Regions from separate parts of the Cytobacillus sp. FSL H8-0458 genome, predicted to be linked through region 2. Evidence: a T-box and tRNA genes for the amino acid it is inferred to sense, from the RefSeq annotation. Region 2 holds a T-box; the other holds one or more tRNA genes.
What was found. A T-box is a leader RNA that pairs with one kind of tRNA and senses whether it is charged. The one in region 2 lies ahead of serS (serine--tRNA ligase), so its partner is inferred to be a tRNA-Ser.

Region 1: it encodes a tRNA-Ser, which carries the amino acid that the T-box ahead of serS (serine--tRNA ligase) is inferred to sense. The anticodon was not compared.

Annotation. Positions count from the first base shown of each region.
Region 1 is NZ_JBBOBR010000001.1:3,091,396-3,102,159, forward strand. It holds tRNA gene NYE23_RS15120 (tRNA-Leu) at 50-131, opposite strand; tRNA gene NYE23_RS15125 (tRNA-Leu) at 155-243, opposite strand; tRNA gene NYE23_RS15130 (tRNA-Cys) at 272-345, opposite strand; tRNA gene NYE23_RS15135 (tRNA-Gly) at 364-438, opposite strand; tRNA gene NYE23_RS15140 (tRNA-Gln) at 443-517, opposite strand; tRNA gene NYE23_RS15145 (tRNA-His) at 576-651, opposite strand; tRNA gene NYE23_RS15150 (tRNA-Trp) at 663-736, opposite strand; tRNA gene NYE23_RS15155 (tRNA-Tyr) at 744-827, opposite strand; tRNA gene NYE23_RS15160 (tRNA-Thr) at 845-920, opposite strand; tRNA gene NYE23_RS15165 (tRNA-Phe) at 937-1,009, opposite strand; tRNA gene NYE23_RS15170 (tRNA-Asp) at 1,145-1,221, opposite strand; tRNA gene NYE23_RS15175 (tRNA-Met) at 1,225-1,298, opposite strand; tRNA gene NYE23_RS15180 (tRNA-Val) at 1,478-1,553, opposite strand; tRNA gene NYE23_RS15185 (tRNA-Glu) at 1,558-1,632, opposite strand; tRNA gene NYE23_RS15190 (tRNA-Ser) at 1,648-1,738, opposite strand; tRNA gene NYE23_RS15195 (tRNA-Asn) at 1,742-1,816, opposite strand; rRNA gene rrf (5S ribosomal RNA) at 1,837-1,953, opposite strand; rRNA gene NYE23_RS15205 (23S ribosomal RNA) at 2,207-5,142, opposite strand; rRNA gene NYE23_RS15210 (16S ribosomal RNA) at 5,444-6,994, opposite strand; gene NYE23_RS15215 (nucleotidyltransferase-like protein) at 7,269-8,144, opposite strand; gene NYE23_RS15220 (YgzB family protein) at 8,295-8,651, shown strand; gene perR (peroxide-responsive transcriptional repressor PerR) at 8,763-9,200, opposite strand; gene NYE23_RS15230 (cob(I)yrinic acid a,c-diamide adenosyltransferase) at 9,309-9,866, opposite strand; gene NYE23_RS15235 (D-2-hydroxyacid dehydrogenase) at 9,868-10,764, opposite strand, start outside.
Region 2 is NZ_JBBOBR010000001.1:4,170,703-4,181,466, forward strand. It holds gene dnaX (DNA polymerase III subunit gamma/tau) at 1-855, opposite strand, end outside; RNA gene ffs (signal recognition particle sRNA large type) at 991-1,255, opposite strand; gene tadA (tRNA adenosine(34) deaminase TadA) at 1,335-1,874, opposite strand; gene NYE23_RS21075 (isochorismatase family cysteine hydrolase) at 1,951-2,526, shown strand; gene NYE23_RS21080 (glycoside hydrolase family 18 protein) at 2,573-3,859, shown strand; gene NYE23_RS21085 (deoxynucleoside kinase) at 4,050-4,691, shown strand; gene NYE23_RS21090 (deoxynucleoside kinase) at 4,688-5,356, shown strand; tRNA gene NYE23_RS21095 (tRNA-Ser) at 5,463-5,555, opposite strand; gene serS (serine--tRNA ligase) at 5,654-6,931, opposite strand; T-box leader at 6,986-7,209, opposite strand; gene pdxT (pyridoxal 5'-phosphate synthase glutaminase subunit PdxT) at 7,271-7,858, opposite strand; gene pdxS (pyridoxal 5'-phosphate synthase lyase subunit PdxS) at 7,871-8,752, opposite strand; gene NYE23_RS21115 (D-alanyl-D-alanine carboxypeptidase family protein) at 8,915-10,219, opposite strand; gene guaB (IMP dehydrogenase) at 10,757-10,764, opposite strand, start outside.

The DNA of each region.
Region 1 (10,764 bases), 1.1 Mb from region 2:
AAAAAGACCCTGACATAACGTCAGAGTCTTGATTCATAAAGCTTTTTGATACCGGTGGCCGGGGTCGAACCGGCACTCCTTGCGGAACACGATTTTGAGTCGTGCGCGTCTGCCAATTCCGCCACACCGGCATATTAAAATGGAGTAAATCTTGTGGTGCCGAGGACCGGAATCGAACCGGTACGGTAGTCACCTACCGCAGGATTTTAAGTCCTGTGCGTCTGCCAGTTCCGCCACCCCGGCGTGTATCAGCGAATCAAGATTTAAATTATGGAGGCGGCAACCGGATTCGAACCGGTGGTAAAGGTTTTGCAGACCTCTGCCTTACCACTTGGCTATGCCGCCATAAAAACAATGAAATTCTGGAGCGGAAGACGGGATTCGAACCCGCGACCCCCACCTTGGCAAGGTGATGTTCTACCACTGAACTACTTCCGCAAAATGGCTGGGCTAGCAGGATTCGAACCTGCGAGTGACGGAGTCAAAGTCCGGTGCCTTACCGCTTGGCTATAGCCCAATGAACGTTTCATAATACATTTATATGAGAGTTACACTTGTACTGTTACATTAAAATATGGGGCGACTGATGGGAATCGAACCCACGAGTGTCGGAGCCACAATCCGATGCGTTAACCACTTCGCCACAGCCGCCATAATAATATTGGCAGGGGTAGTAGGAATCGAACCCACATCAAAGGTTTTGGAGACCTTCGTTTTACCATTAAACTATACCCCTATATAAATGGTGGAGGGGGGCAGATTCGAACTGCCGAACCCGAAGGAGCGGATTTACAGTCCGCCGCGTTTAGCCACTTCGCTACCCCTCCATATTAACATAAAAAAATGGTGCCGGCGAGAGGACTTGAACCCCCAACCTACTGATTACAAGTCAGTTGCTCTACCAATTGAGCTACACCGGCTAATCACATAACAAGGTGGCTCAGGACGGAATCGAACCGCCGACACAAGGATTTTCAGTCCTTTGCTCTACCGACTGAGCTACTGAGCCATATTAAGATATTTTGCCTAAATAAAATTTGGCTTCGTCCTTCGTCCCGATTTATCAATCGGTACGCTGAAGTCTTTCAAGGCAGCTTATTCGGTCGTGCTCTACCGACTGAGCTACTGAGCCATATATAAAAAATGGCGGTCCGGACGGGACTCGAACCCGCGACCTCCTGCGTGACAGGCAGGCATTCTAACCAACTGAACTACCGGACCGGATTGCGGGGGCAGGATTTGAACCTGCGACCTTCGGGTTATGAGCCCGACGAGCTACCGGACTGCTCCACCCCGCGATAATAGTATTAATGTGATTTTTCTATGCTCACATTTTGTATTTCATCTCGCAGCTTATTCAATGATGTACCGCCCCCGATTTCAGAAAGATTATTCAAGCAGCAGCTCAATCGGTGCGCTGAAGTAATTCCTTCGAAGGTTATTCGGGCGTGCTCCACCCCGCGATAATAAAATAATATGGTGGAGGATGACGGGATCGAACCGCCGACCCTCTGCTTGTAAGGCAGATGCTCTCCCAGCTGAGCTAATCCTCCAAAATGGTGACCCCTACGGGATTCGAACCCGTGTTACCGCCGTGAAAGGGCGGTGTCTTAACCGCTTGACCAAGGGGCCAATATGAAATTAAAATGGCGGAGAGCAAGGGATTTGAACCCTTGATACGCGGTTAGCGTATACACGATTTCCAATCGTGCTCCTTCGGCCACTCGGACAGCTCTCCATTTGGCTCCGCAGGTAGGATTCGAACCTACGACCGTTCGGTTAACAGCCGAATGCTCTACCACTGAGCTACTGCGGAATAATGATATTTGTAAAACAGCCCGGCAGCGTCCTACTCTCACAAGGGGACAGCCCCTAACTACCATCGGCGCTGAGAAGCTTAACTTCCGTGTTCGGTATGGGAACGGGTGTGACCTTCACGCTATCGCCACCAGACTATTTTTTCAGAGACAAGTATTATTATACCGTCTTTCTATCATTTTTCAAGAGGAAATTTACTTTTTTTCGTTCCCTCAAAACTAGATAATGCATGAAGAAGTATTTGCCGAGTATTCACCAATGACTTGTCTAGCTTCGGCTCCTAACTTCTCGGCCGTTTCGATCCGTCCCTCCAAATCCCAAAACCAGGATTTGAATGGCCGGCTCTCCAACGTCTCTCGAAGTTGAACAGTCGCCTCCGCTTTTCGTTTTGGTTAAGTCCTCGATCGATTAGTATCAGTCAGCTCCACATGTCGCCACGCTTCCACCTCTGACCTATCAACCTGATCATCTTTCAGGGATCTTACTAGCTTGACGCTATGGGAAATCTCATCTCGAGGGGGGCTTCATGCTTAGATGCTTTCAGCACTTATCCCTTCCGCACATAGCTACCCAGCGATGCCTTTGGCAAGACAACTGGTACACCAGCGGTGCGTCCATCCCGGTCCTCTCGTACTAAGGACAGCTCCTCTCAAATTTCCTGCGCCCACGACGGATAGGGACCGAACTGTCTCACGACGTTCTGAACCCAGCTCGCGTACCGCTTTAATGGGCGAACAGCCCAACCCTTGGGACCGACTACAGCCCCAGGATGCGATGAGCCGACATCGAGGTGCCAAACCTCCCCGTCGATGTGGACTCTTGGGGGAGATAAGCCTGTTATCCCCGGGGTAGCTTTTATCCGTTGAGCGATGGCCCTTCCATGCGGAACCACCGGATCACTAAGCCCGACTTTCGTCCCTGCTCGACTTGTAGGTCTCGCAGTCAAGCTCCCTTGTGCCTTTACACTCTGCGAATGATTTCCAACCATTCTGAGGGAACCTTTGGGCGCCTCCGTTACTTTTTAGGAGGCGACCGCCCCAGTCAAACTGCCCACCTGACACTGTCTCCCGCCCCGATCAGGGGCGCGGGTTAGAATTTCAATACAGCCAGGGTAGTATCCCACCGACGCCTCCACCGAAGCTGGCGCTCCGGCTTCTCAGGCTCCTACCTATCCTGTACAAGCTGTACCAAAATTCAATATCAGGCTACAGTAAAGCTCCACGGGGTCTTTCCGTCCTGTCGCGGGTAACCTGCATCTTCACAGGTACTATAATTTCACCGAGTCTCTCGTTGAGACAGTGCCCAGATCGTTACGCCTTTCGTGCGGGTCGGAACTTACCCGACAAGGAATTTCGCTACCTTAGGACCGTTATAGTTACGGCCGCCGTTTACTGGGGCTTCGATTCAAAGCTTCGCTTGCGCTAACCTCTCCTCTTAACCTTCCAGCACCGGGCAGGCGTCAGCCCCTATACTTCGCCTTGCGGCTTCGCAGAGACCTGTGTTTTTGCTAAACAGTCGCCTGGGCCTATTCACTGCGGCTCATCAGGGCTATTCACCCTAATGAGCACCCCTTCTCCCGAAGTTACGGGGTCATTTTGCCGAGTTCCTTAACGAGAGTTCTCTCGCTCACCTTAGGATTCTCTCCTCGCCTACCTGTGTCGGTTTGCGGTACGGGCACCTTTTCCCTCGCTAGAGGCTTTTCTTGGCAGTGTGGAATCAGGAACTTCGGTACTAAATTTCCCTCGCCGTCACAGCTCAGCCTGTGTGGTAACGGGATTTGCCTCGTTACCGGCCTAACTGCTTGGACGCGCTAATCCAGCAGCGCGCTTACCCTATCCTCCTGCGTCCCCCCATTGCTCAAACGGTAAAGAGGTGGTACAGGAATATCAACCTGTTGTCCATCGCCTACGCTTTTCAGCCTCGGCTTAGGTCCCGACTAACCCTGAGCGGACGAGCCTTCCTCAGGAAACCTTAGGCATTCGGTGGATGGGATTCTCACCCATCTTTCGCTACTCATACCGGCATTCTCACTTCTAAGCGCTCCACCAGTCCTTGCGGTCTGGCTTCAACGCCCTTAGAACGCTCTCCTACCACTGACATCGGAAGATGTCAATCCACAGCTTCGGTGATACGTTTAGCCCCGGTACATTTTCGGCGCGGAGTCACTCGACCAGTGAGCTATTACGCACTCTTTAAATGGTGGCTGCTTCTAAGCCAACATCCTGGTTGTCTAAGCAACTCCACATCCTTTTCCACTTAACGTATACTTTGGGACCTTAGCTGGTGGTCTGGGCTGTTTCCCTCTTGACTACGGATCTTATCACTCGCAGTCTGACTCCCATGGATAAGTCTTTGGCATTCGGAGTTTGTCTGAATTCGGTAACCCGATGGGGGCCCCTAGTCCAAACAGTGCTCTACCTCCAAGACTCTTACTACATGAGGCTAGCCCTAAAGCTATTTCGGAGAGAACCAGCTATCTCCAGGTTCGATTGGAATTTCTCCGCTACCCACACCTCATCCCCGCACTTTTCAACGTGCGTGGGTTCGGGCCTCCATCCAGTGTTACCTGGACTTCACCCTGGACATGGGTAGATCACCTGGTTTCGGGTCTACGACCACATACTCATTCGCCCTATTCAGACTCGCTTTCGCTGCGGCTCCGTCTTATCAACTTAACCTCGCATGTAATCGTAACTCGCCGGTTCATTCTACAAAAGGCACGCTATCACCCATTAACGGGCTCTAACTACTTGTAGGCACACGGTTTCAGGATCTCTTTCACTCCCCTTCCGGGGTGCTTTTCACCTTTCCCTCACGGTACTGGTTCACTATCGGTCACTAGGGAGTATTTAGCCTTGGGAGATGGTCCTCCCTGCTTCCGACGGGATTTCTCGTGTCCCGCCGTACTCAGGATCCACTCTGGAGGGAACGAAGTTTCAACTACAGGGCTTTTACCTTCTCTGGCCGGCCTTTCCAGACCTGTTCATTTACCTCGTTCCTTTGTAACTCCGTGTAGAGTGTCCTACAACCCCAGGAGGCAAGCCTCCTGGTTTGGGCTAATCCCGTTTCGCTCGCCGCTACTCAGGGAATCGCGTTTGCTTTCTCTTCCTCCGGGTACTTAGATGTTTCAGTTCCCCGGGTCTGCCTTCCATATCCTATGTATTCAGATAAGGATCCCATCCCATTACGGATAGGGGGTTTCCCCATTCGGAAATCTCCGGATCAAAGCTTACTTACAGCTCCCCGAAGCATATCGGTGTTAGTACCGTCCTTCATCGGCTCCTAGTGCCAAGGCATTCACCGTGCGCCCTTTCTAACTTAACCTACTTCGGCCGCTGATCGACTGCAGATCTCTGCGTCAGCTCTCTCGCTCCGCTCCTCACGTACTAAAGTACGCTCCGGTGCTCACTCAGTCGCTTCCTTGATCTCCTTGCCGCTCATCGTCCTCATGGTTTGTGCTCTTACTTATTTTTAAATAAGAGAAAAAAACTAAGATGGCGATTACTCGGTTATTGCTTCTTCATTAACATTATCTAGTTTTCAAAGAACGAATCTTTCATTGAGAGATTGAACTCTCAAAACTGAACGAACAAAGAACGTCACGTTTCTTGTAAATATTCCTTAGAAAGGAGGTGATCCAGCCGCACCTTCCGATACGGCTACCTTGTTACGACTTCACCCCAATCATCTGTCCCACCTTAGGCGGCTGGCTCCAAAAGGTTACCCCACCGACTTCGGGTGTTACAAACTCTCGTGGTGTGACGGGCGGTGTGTACAAGGCCCGGGAACGTATTCACCGCGGCATGCTGATCCGCGATTACTAGCGATTCCGGCTTCATGCAGGCGAGTTGCAGCCTGCAATCCGAACTGAGAATGGTTTTATGGGATTCGCTTAACCTCGCGGTTTCGCAGCCCTTTGTACCATCCATTGTAGCACGTGTGTAGCCCAGGTCATAAGGGGCATGATGATTTGACGTCATCCCCACCTTCCTCCGGTTTGTCACCGGCAGTCACCTTAGAGTGCCCAACTGAATGCTGGCAACTAAGATCAAGGGTTGCGCTCGTTGCGGGACTTAACCCAACATCTCACGACACGAGCTGACGACAACCATGCACCACCTGTCATCCTGTCCCCCGAAGGGGAACGCCCTATCTCTAGGGTTGTCAGGAGATGTCAAGACCTGGTAAGGTTCTTCGCGTTGCTTCGAATTAAACCACATGCTCCACCGCTTGTGCGGGCCCCCGTCAATTCCTTTGAGTTTCAGCCTTGCGGCCGTACTCCCCAGGCGGAGTGCTTAATGCGTTTGCTGCAGCACTAAAGGGCGGAAACCCTCTAACACTTAGCACTCATCGTTTACGGCGTGGACTACCAGGGTATCTAATCCTGTTTGCTCCCCACGCTTTCGCGCCTCAGCGTCAGTTACAGACCAAAGAGTCGCCTTCGCCACTGGTGTTCCTCCACATCTCTACGCATTTCACCGCTACACGTGGAATTCCACTCTTCTCTTCTGCACTCAAGTTCCCCAGTTTCCAATGACCCTCCCCGGTTGAGCCGGGGGCTTTCACATCAGACTTAAGGAACCGCCTGCGCGCGCTTTACGCCCAATAATTCCGGACAACGCTTGCCACCTACGTATTACCGCGGCTGCTGGCACGTAGTTAGCCGTGGCTTTCTGGTCAGGTACCGTCAAGGTACCGGCAGTTACTCCGGTACTTGTTCTTCCCTGACAACAGAGTTTTACGATCCGAAAACCTTCATCACTCACGCGGCGTTGCTCCGTCAGACTTTCGTCCATTGCGGAAGATTCCCTACTGCTGCCTCCCGTAGGAGTCTGGGCCGTGTCTCAGTCCCAGTGTGGCCGATCACCCTCTCAGGTCGGCTACGCATCGTGGCCTTGGTGAGCCGTTACCTCACCAACTAGCTAATGCGCCGCGGGCCCATCTGTAAGTGATAGCGAGATGCCATCTTTCAGCTTTTCCTCATGTGAGGAAAAGAGTTATCCGGTATTAGCCCCGGTTTCCCGGAGTTATCCCAGTCTTACAGGCAGGTTGCCCACGTGTTACTCACCCGTCCGCCGCTGACTTCAGGGAGCAAGCTCCCATCTGTCCGCTCGACTTGCATGTATTAGGCACGCCGCCAGCGTTCGTCCTGAGCCAGGATCAAACTCTCCATATAAGAGTTGATTAAGCTCGAGTTGTCTTTTCATAAAAGACTAATGATTTAAACGTTGACGTTTTTGTTCGTTCAGTTTTCAAAGATCAATTTCTCTTGTTATATTTTACCTAATCGCTTAGAAGCGACTTTATCAATATAACATGTGTTGATTTTATCTGTCAACACTTTTTTTAAAGTTATCCGTCGTCTGTGAAAATGTTTTTCGTTCATATCGCAGCGACGGATATAAATATAACAAGGATTTAAATAAAGGTCAATAGATTTTAAAGTTTTTTTACGATAATTTTTTTTTGAGTTTGTAATACCTGTGATAAATTCCTTGACCTTTTGTTTCTATGTTTACTACTTCTATGAAATGCTTATCAATCAAATACTCAAGAAGCATGCTTAAGTCAACCGCATAAAGATGAAGTTCATCATGGTTCATAATATCGTGGATGGACCATTCTTCTTTCTCAGCAAGCACATCAGCAAGATGACTGATTCCTTGTTTCGTTCTCGAATGGATTAAAAATTCACTTGCAAGGAACAGCAGCTCCAGCCTTTTTTCAAGCGGCTCCTGGCTATTCACCAATTCTTCATACAGTTTCATTATTTCAGGCTCAATTTGCTTTACCTGATTCCAGACAGTTACTTCCGGATGGAATCCATTTTCGATAACAGCAAGCCTGGCCAGATGATGAAGGGAATGAACAATATGGTTATAGGCATCAAAATAATGGCGGTTCTCAAAGAAGGCTTTGCCATCCATATATCGTCTGATCAGCTTGGCAAACTCAAGCCCCATTTTTAATTTTCGCCCATAGAATGGAAACTCTCTTAATTCCACCTTCAGGTTATGAATATATTCATTTCGGTCAAATAGAACTTTTCCATTATAGAGCCAGTCAAAGATTTTCCGGTTCGACCCCAGCAGGATCCATTCGCGAAGCTGCTTATCTGTCACGATATGAAGGGCCGCTTTTTTATCTTTATATGTGTAATGTTTAACAAATACAGGTTCATCTGCTTCCTCAACAAGGATCAGCAGTACAGCATCAAATGTATCAGTAGCAGGAATAGCCTTTTGCATTTTTTCGGTCATAATCACGCCTAGAGTGTTTGTCTGGCTTGCCCGTTCCTGGTATATAGGACGGAGAATATCTTCCATCATAATTCCTCCATTTTATTGATAGCGTATATCTTCGACAATTATAAATGAAATCCTTCCTAAAGGTGAGACATTTTTCGACACCATTCTATATTAATATTTATTTCAGCAAAAGGAGTGTGGTATAGTTAGTTTTTAGGAGGGAGCAGTATGGCTAAGTACTCAAATAAAATCAATAAGATTCGTACATTTGCCCTTAGTTTAATTTTTATCGGATTTATCGTTATGTATCTCGGAATATTCTTTAGGAATTCCGCTCTGCTCATGACAATATTTATGCTTCTTGGAATGCTCTGCATTCTTGCCAGCACCGGTGTTTATTTTTGGATCGGCATGCTTTCAACAAAAACCGTGCAGGTGGTTTGCCCGAATTGCGGAAAACACACAAAGATGCTTGGCCGCGTTGATATGTGCATGTACTGCAATGAACCTTTGACGCTTGATCCAAATCTTGAGGGCGCTGAATTTGATGAAAAATACAACAAAAAAAATACGAAGCAGAGCTGATTTTTCTCTAGCTTCCATATTCAAGTTCAAAATGACCGGCTCCAGACAGCCGGTTTTTTATTGGATTAAAAATAAAAAGCTGACAGCAAAGCGCCGGCAGCTTTAAAATTATTAGTGAGCTTCTTTACTTGCACAATCCGGACATGTTCCGTAAATCTCCATTCGATGATGGCTGATTTTAAAACCTGTAACATGCGAAGCAAGGTGCTCTACTTCATCCAGGCCAGGATAGTGAAAGTCTACAATCTTGCCGCAACTTTCACAAATGACATGATAATGATGAGTGGTTACAAAATCGAAGCGGCTAGATGCGTCACCATATGTCAGTTCCTTTACCAGGCCAACCTCACGGAATACTCGTAAATTATTGTAAACTGTTGCCACACTCATATTTGGGAATTTCCCCTCTAATGCTTTGTAAATATCGTCAGCAGTCGGGTGTGACATGGAGTTTATTAAATATTCAAGTATCGCATGACGCTGCGGAGTGATACGAACTCCAGTGTCTTTTAAAGTATCCAGCGCCTCTTTTAATTCCATATGCGCCACCGCCATGCACCTCTTTTCCAACAAATATTCTTACTTTATAATCTTTATAAATAGTGTACTAATTTTTTACCACATTTGTCAATATTACAAACACCTTAATAGAGGGAATCAGCTCTTTTCATCGTGCAGTGATTGCTCTCCAGTGCCCAAATGATGATTCACAAATCGCGCAGCAACGAACAGCAGATCAGACAGCCGGTTCAGATAGATTAATACGAGCGGATTTACTTCACCACCTAGCGACACCGCACATCGTTCCGCTCTTCTCACAACGGTTCTCGCTACATGGAATGCCGCTCCTGCAGGATGACCGCCGGGCAAAATAAAGTTATTCAGTACAGTAAGATCAGCTTCCCACTCATCAATTCGCTTTTCCATGAAGGTGATATCTTCTTCCTTTATCGTCCATTTAACTTCTTTTCCTGCGGGGGTTGCCAGCTCTGCTCCTGCATGGAACAAGTCAGTCTGTACTTTATGAAATACCTGTTCCGCTTTTTCTTTACCGCTGAAATACTCGCTTCTTAAATGGCTTAAGGCCAATCCAATCATGGAATTCGCTTCATCACATGAACCGTAGGCCTCTACGCGAATGTCATTCTTACTGACTCTCTGCCCATATATTAGTGACGTTGTCCCCTCATCTCCCGTTTTGGTATAAATTCTCATTTCAATACCCTCTTTCAAGATCGATCGCATTCATATAATCTTTGTTATTTTTTATATATGTATGAAGGTTATGCTTAAAAATTTCAAAAGATCTCGGTAAATAGTTTTTTGTTCGGCTTGACAGGTGAGGTGTGACCGTTACATTATCCATTCTCCAGAAAGGATGCCCTTCAGGCAGAGGCTCTTTTTCAAAAACGTCTAGATACGCATGTGAAAGCTGGTTTTTTTCAAGTGCAGATAGAAGCACTTTCTCCTCAACAAGATCTCCTCTTCCTATATTCATAAAAACAGCAGAATTCTTCATAGCAGAGAAATGCTTATCTTTTAACAGATGTTTAGTTTCAGGCGTGCTCGGAAGGACAGAAACGATAAAATCAGCTTCAGGAAGGACATGGGTAAGCCTGCTGACTGGAAAAACACGATCCGTCCATGCGTTTTCCCGGCCGCTCCTATTCACTCCAGCCACTTTCATTCCAAAGCATTTGGCGAGTCTTGCAATCTCTCCCCCTATTGCACCTACACCGATAATTAATAAAGTTTTTCCATGCAGCTCATCCATTGGCAGATTACGATTCCAAACTTCTGCCTTTTCATTTTCAGCCAGCAATGCTCTTTGTTTAACATGCCCTAACATAGTTCCAAGCGCAAATTCAGCCATGGGGATTTTATGGATTCCTCTTGCATTTGTAATTAAGATGCCTTTCTCCCTGCAGGTTTCCAAAGGCATTTCATCCATTCCCGCTGACATCACCATAATCCACCTTAGGTTTGTGGTTTGATTAATATGTTCTTCTGTCAGATCTTCTCCATAGGTAATAAATACTTCAGCATTATAAAAGGATTCCCCTGCAGCTTCTATTCCGTCAAAAAACAGGAAATCTCCCTCAGGAAAATCCCG
Region 2 (10,764 bases):
AAAGTCCTCTATAAAGCGGGATGGATCTTTCCCCTGAAAAAGGAGCTCCTCCAGAAATTCCAGCCCGGACGCTGCATCCCTGTCTTTAACCGCTCTTGCCAGTTTATTTAAAAACCCCTGCGACACCGCACCTGTTACAGACAGGGCATCTTCAACTGTAACGCGATCCTGGCTGAAGGAGATCGCCTGATCAAGCAGACTGAGCGCATCACGCATACCGCCTTCTGCGGCTCTTGCGATGATCTGCAGTGCCTGCTCCTCATAGGCTGCATCTGTTTCATCCGCAATCAGCTTCATTCTTCCTGTTATCGCCTGAGCCGTAATCCGCTTGAAATCGAATCGCTGGCACCGGGAAATAATCGTCAGAGGAATTTTATGAGGCTCCGTTGTGGCTAAAATAAAAATAACATGCTTAGGCGGCTCTTCAAGCGTTTTTAACAGGGCATTGAAGGCTCCAATTGAAAGCATATGCACCTCATCGACAATGTAAACCTTGTATTTTACAGCGTTCGGGGCATATTTTACTTTGTCCCTGATATCCCTGATTTCTTCTACACCGTTATTGGATGCAGCATCGATTTCAATGACATCAGGAATTGATCCGTCTGTAATCCCTCTGCAGGCCGAACACTCATTGCACGGTTCAGTAACAGGTGCCTTCTCACAGTTAACAGCCTTTGCAAGTATTTTTGCCGCACTCGTTTTACCGGTTCCGCGGGGGCCGGAAAACAAATAGGCGTGTGATATCTTCTCCTGAAGCAGGGCGTTTTGCAAAGTCTTTGTCACATGTTCCTGCCCGACAACATCGATGAACTGCTGCGGGCGCCAAACACGATATAAAGCTTGATAACTCACTGACACGCCCCCTTCCTATGTATAGTCCTTCATCTATTATAACGTATCTAAATTCCTTTTTACAAAACCTAGAGCAAAAAATACAACAAAAAACCCACCCCGCAAAAGGATGAGTTTTAATAACAATATAAACTGCCGTGCACCTTCCGTCGACTGGCGCCCATAGGCGTTACTTAAGCAGTTAGCTCGGCCCAGGCAACCCTGCGGCACATGGGAGCGTCCACTTAATGCTGCTTCCTTCCGGACCTGACATGATTCATGGATTCCCATTGCGCAGGACCCGGGCGTCAACACCACTTACTTAAGGCAGGCCCTACAGGACACCAGCCTCGGGAAGGGATTCAGCCTCGCTAGAGCGGATTGCGAGTACAGGGCACCGCTACCTCCCCGCCTAGCACGGCAAAGTTGATACCATATTTAGGTGCGTCTTTGTCCGACGCATTTATAAGTATACTAACAATCAGGAAAAAAAGCAATGCCTAACCAATGTCAATTCCTGTATCCTGTTCCATCTGCAGCAATTGCCTTCTCTTTTTTTTCTCTTCTTTCTTGCGCTTTCGCAAGTTCCGGAAAAAGCTCGAAAGCATTTCGCCGCATTCTTCTTCCAGCACCCCTGCGACGACTTCACTCTGATGATTGAACCGCTCATCCTGCAATAGGTTCATGAGCGTCCCGGCACAGCCGCCTTTCGGATCCCTGGCTCCATACACCACCTTCTGGATGCGCGACAGAATTATGGATCCCGAACACATCGGGCAGGGCTCCAAAGTTACATATAGGACGGCATTCTCCAGCCGCCAGGTTCCGAGCTTTTTGCACGCCTGATCAATGGCCAAGAGTTCCGCATGCGCGATCGCAGTCTGATTTACTTCTCTCAGGTTGTGGGCCCGGGCAATAATCTCCCCGTCCAGAACAATGACTGCGCCAATTGGAACCTCCTCCAGCCCTTCAGCAAGCTTAGCTTCCTTGATTGCCTCCCGCATATACAATTCATCTTCAGTGAATGATTCCTGAATCAAATATCTTCATTCCTTCTCTTAACATCTGTGTAAAAGCTGCCCCTTTTACGAAAAATACTCTTAAAGGAGCGATTCGATGAAAAATCCGCAAGCCTATAAACCGGCTCTTATCATTATTGACATGATTAACGACTTTCATTTTCACCATGGAAAAATCCTTGCTGAAAAAGCTTTGAATATCATAAAACCCATCAATGAGCTAAAGACCGCATTCCATGAACAGGATCTCCCGGTTATTTACGTGAATGATCATTATAACCTCTGGAAGGCTGATCTCGATACGATTATGAATTATTGCCGCAATCCTGTCAGTGAGCGTATCCTTCATGAAATACACCCGTCGCCGGATGATTATTTTTTAATAAAGCCAAAGCACTCCGCTTTTTATGGCACTGCCCTAAATACTCTCCTGCACCAGCTCGGCGTCAATCTGCTTGTTATGACGGGAATCGCAGGCAATATCTGTGTCCTGTTTTCAGCCAATGACGCTTATATGAGAGAATACCGTCTGCATATACCGCATGACTGCACCGCTTCCAACGATGACCATGATAATGAAAATGCCTTAAAGATGATGAGAAACGTATTAAAAGCCAATATATCTTCCTTCTCTGAAAACAATTATAACATTTCTTCCCTGTTTCCTTCATAAAATGGCAGTAGTGTTTTAAGATGTGTTTTTCAGGGAGGGAGATAGATTGCAGATTCATGTTGTCCAGCAAAACCAGTCTTTGTTCGGCATTGCCCAGGCATATGGAACGACAGTTGAAGATCTCGTTGAAGCAAATGAAGTTCCCAATCCAAATAATCTGGTGATCGGCCAGACACTGGTTATTCCGATAATAGGAAGCTTTTATTGGGTGCAGCCCGGTGACAGCCTTTACTCGATTTCAAGAAGGTTCGGCATTCCTTATCAGCAGCTGGCATCAGTCAATGGCATTTCAGTAAGCCAGCCGCTTCAGGTGGGGTTCCGTCTTTATATCCCGCCCCGCCCGAAAACGAAAGCAGAATTCAATGCCTATGTGGAGCCAAGAGGCAATACAGTCGCCCCTGAACTGGAGGAAAGTGCAAGAGAGGCCGCGCCTTATCTGACCTATCTGGCGCCATTCAGTTTCCAGGCTCTCCGCGATGGTTCTTTGAAGGAGCCGCTTCTGAATGATTTCCCTGCCATAGCGAGAGCCAATAATAATGTACTGATGATGGTGATCACCAATCAGGAAAACGATCAGTTCAGTGACGAACTCGGCAGAATATTGTTAAATGATATGGCGATTCAGAATAAATTCCTGGATAACATTACAGCCACAGCTAAAAAATACGGCTTCAGGGATATTCATTTTGACTTCGAATTTCTGCGCCCGCAGGACCGGGAAGCTTATAACAATTTTCTCAGAAAAGCGAAGGCAAGATTCAGGCAGGAAGGCTGGCTGATTTCCACAGCATTGGCCCCGAAAAAAAGCGCCGAACAGAAAGGGCTCTGGTATGAGGCCCATGATTATAAAGCCCATGGGGAGATTGTAGATTTTGTGGTCATCATGACCTATGAATGGGGCTACAGCGGCGGTCCGGCGATGGCCGTTTCCCCGATCGGGCCCGTGAGACAGGTATTGGAATATGCAATCAGCGAAATGCCATCTTCAAAAATCATGATGGGCCAGAATTTGTATGGCTATGACTGGACGCTCCCGTTTGTTCAGGGCACCACCGCAAAAGCCGTCAGTCCGCAGCAGGCCATACAGATCGCAGCGGAAAATAATGTAGCCATTCAATATGATTACAAAGCACAGGCTCCGTTTGTCAACTACACAGCACCTGACGGGAAAAGACATGAGGTCTGGTTTGAGGATGCCCGCTCCATCCAGGCGAAATTCGACTTAATCAAAGAACTGAAGCTGCGGGGAATGAGCTACTGGAAGCTCGGCCTGTCTTTCCCGCAAAATTGGCTTCTGATTACGGAAAACTTCGATGTGACAAAAAGAGCATGATCACTCAGCAGCTGCCGCTTACAGGCAGCTTTTTTAATTTTCTAATTATATACTCTTATTTTCTTATTTCCAGCTGAAATTCCATATCCCTTCCACTCCATACTGTGATAAAATAAGCTTTGTGTCATTTTTGGAACGTACCTATAAATGGTTTCTATAGATAAATAAGCAATGCAGGAGGACGATCACTATGGGGGGAATACCTTTTATTACAGTAGAGGGACCGATTGGCGTTGGGAAAACATCTCTCGCTAAAGCAATTTCTGAGAAATTTCAGTATGCCTTATTAAAAGAGATTGTTGATGAAAATCCTTTTTTGGGCAAATTCTATGAAAACATTGAAGAATGGAGCTTTCAAACTGAAATGTTTTTCCTCTGCAACCGCTATAAACAGCTGGTTGATATCAATAATCATTACTTAGCTCAAAATAAGCCTGTTGTGGCTGATTATCATATTTTCAAGAATCTAATCTTTGCCCAGCGCACTCTGAATCAGACTGAATATCAGAAGTATTTGAAGATCTACGACATTCTGACAGGTGATATGCCAAAGCCGAATGTCATCATCTATCTTAATGCCAGCCTCGAAACACTGCTCGACCGAATCGAGCTGAGAGGCCGTGAAATTGAAAAGAATATCAGTCCGTTATATCTCGAGCAGCTATCCCTCGATTATGAAACAGCCATGAATGAGTTCGAAAGGCAGCACCCGGATATTCCGGTCATCCGCTTTAATGGAGATCAGCTGGATTTTGTTAAAAATGAAGCAGACTTAATGCATATATTCGATACCTTATCGACATCATTAAAAAAGAGGAGCATACACTTATGAATCTAAGGCAGAAATATGAGATTCCTTCAAACGCCGTCATTACCATTGCCGGAACAGTTGGAGTCGGGAAATCAACAATGACCAATGCGCTTGCGGACGCACTGGGGTTCCGAACCTCTTTCGAAAAGGTTGATACAAACCCTTACCTCGATAAATTCTACGCAGATTTCAACCGCTGGAGCTTTCACCTGCAGGTATACTTCCTGGCTGAACGCTTCAAGGATCAGAAGCGCATTTTCGAATATGGCGGCGGCTTTGTTCAGGACCGCTCCATTTATGAAGACACAGGCATCTTTGCTAAAATGCATTATGAAAAAGGCACGATGTCCAAAGTCGATTATGAAACCTACACCAGTTTATTTGATGCGATGGTGATGACACCATACTTCCCGCACCCTGATTTGCTTATTTACCTGGAAGGCTCGCTTGATGACATTCTTTCACGCATCCAGGAGCGCGGCCGTCCGATGGAGCAGCAGACACCTATTTCCTACTGGGAAGAAATGCACCAGCGCTATGAAAATTGGATCAACAGCTTTAACGCATGCCCGGTTCTGCGCCTGAATATCAATGATTATGACATCATTCAGAATGAGCAATCCATTGAGCCGATTGTGGAGCGCATTTCTTACTTCTTAAGACAAACTCAACTATTGAAAAAATAACCGCCATTATCGGCGGTTTTTTCTTTGAACACACAAAAAAACCGCTGATGCTATCAGCGGTTTTATGTATCTCCAATATTTATGCGCGTGTTAGATGTCAATAAAATGGAGGAGGAAAGGGGATTCGAACCCCTGCGCGGTTTGACCCGCCTGTCGGTTTTCAAGACCGATCCCTTCAGCCGGACTTGGGTATTCCTCCGCATCGACAAGAAATACTATATCATCTCTTTAATAAGATGTCAACATTATTTTGTAAAAAAATTAGAGCGGATAATAAATCCGCTCCGAATTTTCTCATTAAGGCTTAATAACTTCCCGATTGCCCATATATGGACGAAGTACTTCCGGAATAATAACACTTCCGTCAGCCTGCTGATAATTTTCCAGAATGGCTGCCACCGTGCGGCCGATCGCAAGGCCGGATCCATTCAGTGTGTGCACATGCTCCGGCTTGCCTTTTGCCTCGCGGCGGAAGCGGATATTTGCACGTCTTGCCTGGAATCCTTCGAAGTTACTGCAAGAAGAGATTTCTCTGTACGTGTTATAGCTTGGGATCCAAACCTCGATATCGTATTTCTTCGCAGCTGTGAATCCAAGATCGCCTGTGCACATGCTCATCACACGGTATGGCAGGCCAAGCAGCTGAAGGACTTTTTCTGCGTGGCCAGTCAGCTTTTCAAGCTCGTCATAAGACTCTTCAGGCTTCACAAACTTCACAAGCTCTACCTTATTGAATTGATGCTGGCGGATCAGCCCGCGAGTATCACGGCCGGCAGACCCTGCTTCAGAACGGAAGCATGCACTGAAGGCTGCATAGTTAATCGGAAGCTCATCTGCATTCAGAATTTCTTCTCTGTGCATATTGGTGACAGGCACCTCGGCAGTTGGGATCAGGAAGTAATCCTCGCTTTCAATCAGGAAAGCATCTTCTTCAAATTTCGGAAGCTGTCCTGTTCCTGTCATGCTTGCACGGTTGACCATGTACGGAGGAAGAACTTCCTTATAGCCATGCTCGTCTGTGTGCAAATCAAGCATGAAGTTGAAAAGCGCACGCTCAAGGCGGGCTCCAAGGCCCTTGTAGAATACAAAGCGGCTGCCTGTTACTTTGCTGGCACGCTCGAAATCAAGCAGGTCAAGATCTGTTGCTACATCCCAGTGCGGCTTTGGTTCGAAATCAAATTCACGGACATCTCCCCATTTGCGGATTTCCACATTATCGTCTTCTGTTTCACCGACAGGCACGCTTTCATGGGGAATGTTTGGGATGCTCAGCAGCAACTGGTCCAATTCTTCCTCGACCGTACGGAGCTCCTCATCCAATGCTTTAATTTTGTCGCCGACTTCTCTCATTTCTGCGATTAAATGGTCTGCATCCTGCTTTTCGCGCTTCAAAGCTGCAACCTGCTGTGATACTTCATTCCTTTTGCTCTTCAGCTGTTCTGCTTCTACAATCAATTCACGTCTCTTTACATCCAGATCCTCGAATTTCCCCAGATCTGTTAAATCCTCGCCGCGGTGCTGAAGCTTGTTTTTCACTTCTTCAAAATTAGCTCTCAAAAATTTAATGTCCAGCATTTTTTTATTCCCTCCTGAAAAATAATTTAGAACACAAAAAACTCCCGTCCCCAAAAAAGGGACGAGAGTTACCCGCGTTGCCACCCTAGTTGAAAGCATAAGCTTTCCACCTTAAATCCATAACGGTTTTAACCGAAAGCATTTACTTTCCCGGACCATACCGGGTGTTCCATGCTTTGCTCGAGGATGGATTCACAGGGTTTATTCACCGGTTCGCACCAGCCACCGGCTCTCTACAGAACAAAGTTCCTGTTACTAGTTCCTCTCATTGCTTTTAAGCTATAAGAATTTTGTAATTCATAATGTACTACAATTATGGTCCATTTGCAACCAAAATATTCAAATTGCTAATTGCTTGGACTCTTTAATCATTTCAACGAAATAGCCTGTCAGGCGATGGTCATCCGTCAGTTCCGGATGGAAAGAGCATCCGAGGAATCTGCCTTCACGCGCAGCCACAATCCGGCCATTGTGCTTGGCGAGGATTTCAACATTCTCCCCCGCCTCGACAATATGCGGCGCACGAATAAAGACTGCCGCAAAGTCTTCTGCCACTCCGGCGATATCAAGATCAGCCTCAAAGCTTTCGCGCTGGCGGCCGAATGAATTTCTTTCCACCCGGACATCCATCACACCAATATGAGGCTCATCATAGCCAATAATATGGTTTGCAAGGAGAATCAGCCCGGCACATGTCCCGAACATCGGCTTTCCTGACTGGGCAAACTCCTTAAGGCTGTCCATAAAATCATACTTATCAATGAGGCGTCTCATGGTCGTGCTCTCGCCGCCAGGCAGGATCAGCCCGTCCACCTCATCAAGCTGTTCTTTGCGTTTGATGACCACAGCTTCGGCGCCGCATGCTTCTACAGATAGAACATGCTCTCTGACCGCACCCTGCAGCCCTAATACTCCAACCTTTATCATGTTCAATTCTCCTTACCAGCCGCGCTCCTGCATACGAGCTTCAGGAGCCAATGAAGAAATTTCGATTCCCTTCATCGGTGTGCCAAGTTCTTTTGAAAGTTCAGCAATTAATTTATAGTCCTGATAATGTGTAGTTGCTTCCACAATGGCACGTGCAAATTTCGCAGGGTTTTCAGATTTGAAGATACCTGATCCTACGAACACACCGTCAGCACCAAGCTCCATCATTAGAGCTGCATCTGCAGGTGTTGCAACGCCGCCTGCTGCGAAGTTTACGACTGGAAGGCGTCCAAGGCTCTTGATTTCCAAAAGAAGCTCATATGGCGCTCCCAGAAGCTTAGCTTCTGTCATTAACTCATCTTCATTCATGCCGACAACCTTGCGCACCTGTGCATTCACCTTTCGGATATGGCGCACAGCTTCAACGATGTTTCCAGTTCCAGGCTCACCCTTTGTGCGAAGCATGGAAGCACCTTCGCCAATTCGGCGTGCTGCTTCGCCTAAATCACGGCATCCGCAAACGAATGGAACAGTGTAGTCTCTTTTATTCAAATGGTATTCTTCATCAGCAGGAGTTAAAACTTCACTCTCATCTATGTAATCGACACCCATCGCTTCAAGCAAACGAGCTTCTACAATATGGCCGATACGTGCTTTTGCCATTACCGGGATTGAAACTGCACCCATTACTTCTTCCATAATACGCGGATCTGCCATACGTGCTACACCGCCGGCTGCACGGATATCAGAAGGAACACGCTCAAGTGCCATAACTGCTACTGCACCAGCTTCTTCTGCGATTTTTGCCTGCTCAGCATTAACGACGTCCATAATAACGCCGCCTTTTTGCATTTCTGCCATTCCCCGTTTAACACGATCTGTACCTGTCTTCATGTTTATCCCCCTTCGTAAATACCATCTGCTCTGGATGGGTTAAATATTATGATAAAAATAACTTTTCAAAAAAAGGAAAATAGATTACTTTACTCGGAATTTTTCCCTATTGAAAATATGCAATGAAAAAGGGCTCCTGTCAAGACAGGAAAGCCCTTTTTCTTAAAACCAACCTTTTACAGTTGAGGAAACACTTCCCCATAGGTCACCGAAGAAACCGCCGATGCTGCGCATAGTCAGCACGAACCAGTTTGCTTTTTCAACACTTTCAGCGGCTACAACATCCACCTGGATATTGCCTTTGCCCTTATCAGATAGGAATTCAAGCTTCCCGTCCTCTTTGGACTCGATCGTTAAGTAGCCGACCTTTTCTCCCTTTTTAATAGGAGCAGTCAATTCACCATTTTCATTTAATTTCTTTTTATCCAGAACAAGAACGGGCTTAAAGTTTTCCTTTTCCCCATTTCTCATCACCATTTCGATGGCATCTTTAGAAGAAATCTTCACTTTATCTTCTTTCCCTTTTGTAACAGGCACTGTTTTCTGGCCTTTCACCTGATATTTGGCAGGAACGATTTCTTCTTTCGTGAAGTTGGTGAAACCGAAATCGAACATTTTCTTGGTTTCATCGAATCTGGATTTATAAGTAGCCTGGCCATTCGCTCCTTTAGCATTCATGACAACGCTGATGTAGCGGTTGCCATCTCTCAGAGCAGTTCCTGTGAAGCAGTATCCGGCAAAGTCAGTTGTACCTGTTTTAAGGCCATCTGCGCCTTCATAGCCATATACCAGCTCAGGAAGCATCCAGTTCCAGTTTTCCATTTTAATTTCATCATCTGTACCCTCTCTGAAGGTCTTTCTAGGGGTACTTGCCGTTTCCAGCACTTCCGGGAACCGGTTAATCAATTCTTTAGCCAGAATAGCTGTATCTCTTGCTGACATTACATTTTCTTCTTCAGGGCCGCCTGCAGGAGGGGATCCCTTTAAATCGCGGTTATTCAGACCGCTGGAATTAACAAATTTATAGTCTTTCAGCCCAAGCTCTGCCGCTTTTTCGTTCATCATTTTAACAAAGTTGGTTTCTGAACCGGCAATCGTTTCTGCAATCGCAATCGTTGCACCATTCGCAGAGTAGATAGCCATAGCTTCATACAATTCACGAATATTGTATTTGCCGTCTCTTCTTAACGGGACATTCGATAAGGCACGGTCCTGTGAAACTTTCCATACATATTCACTTACTGCGTATTCCTGATCCCACTTCACTTTGCCTTTTTCAACGGCTTCAAGAAGCAGGTATTCTGTCATCATTTTCGTCATACTGGCAATACCCAGTACTTTATCCGCATTTTTTTGATATAAAATCTTTCCGGTCTCTGCATCTACTAAAATAGCAGCATCGGCATTGATATTTAAAATATCTTCCGCATGTGCTTTATGTATACCAGGTAAAAGACCTAATATCATGACCAAGGCAAGGAATCCAGCGATAAACTTACGGTACAATGTTTTCTTCAATTTTACTGCCCTCCAACGTTTTAATACACTTTTGTTATTTTATCATAACTCTGATTCAAAGAATAGATAGAGTAATTACCTATTCCTGCCTCCAATGTGGCATGATTGGCCCATTTGCTTGCACTGATATTTTCCTAGTATCCATTTTCGGGCATAAAAATAAGCAGAAGAGGTTTCCCTCTTCTGCTTTTATTTTTGGCTCTATTCGTATAAATTGCTGTTTTTCGCCAACAATGTAGTCCGTTGATTTCCGCTCCAGGCTGCTTAGCGAACCGCGGGGCGTGCGGTGAGCCTCCTCGACGCTGCGCTTCTGCGGGGTCTCACCTGTCAGCTACTCCCGCAGGACTTTGAATATGCTTCCTTGAGTAAACACCGCACGAAGAAAATGAGAATGCATTTTCGAGGATCTCTCACCTTCCTCTCCAATCAACTCAGTAAATAAAATACAAAAAGCAAGTCTTGCGAAAACAGTCTTATTTTAATGGATTATAGCG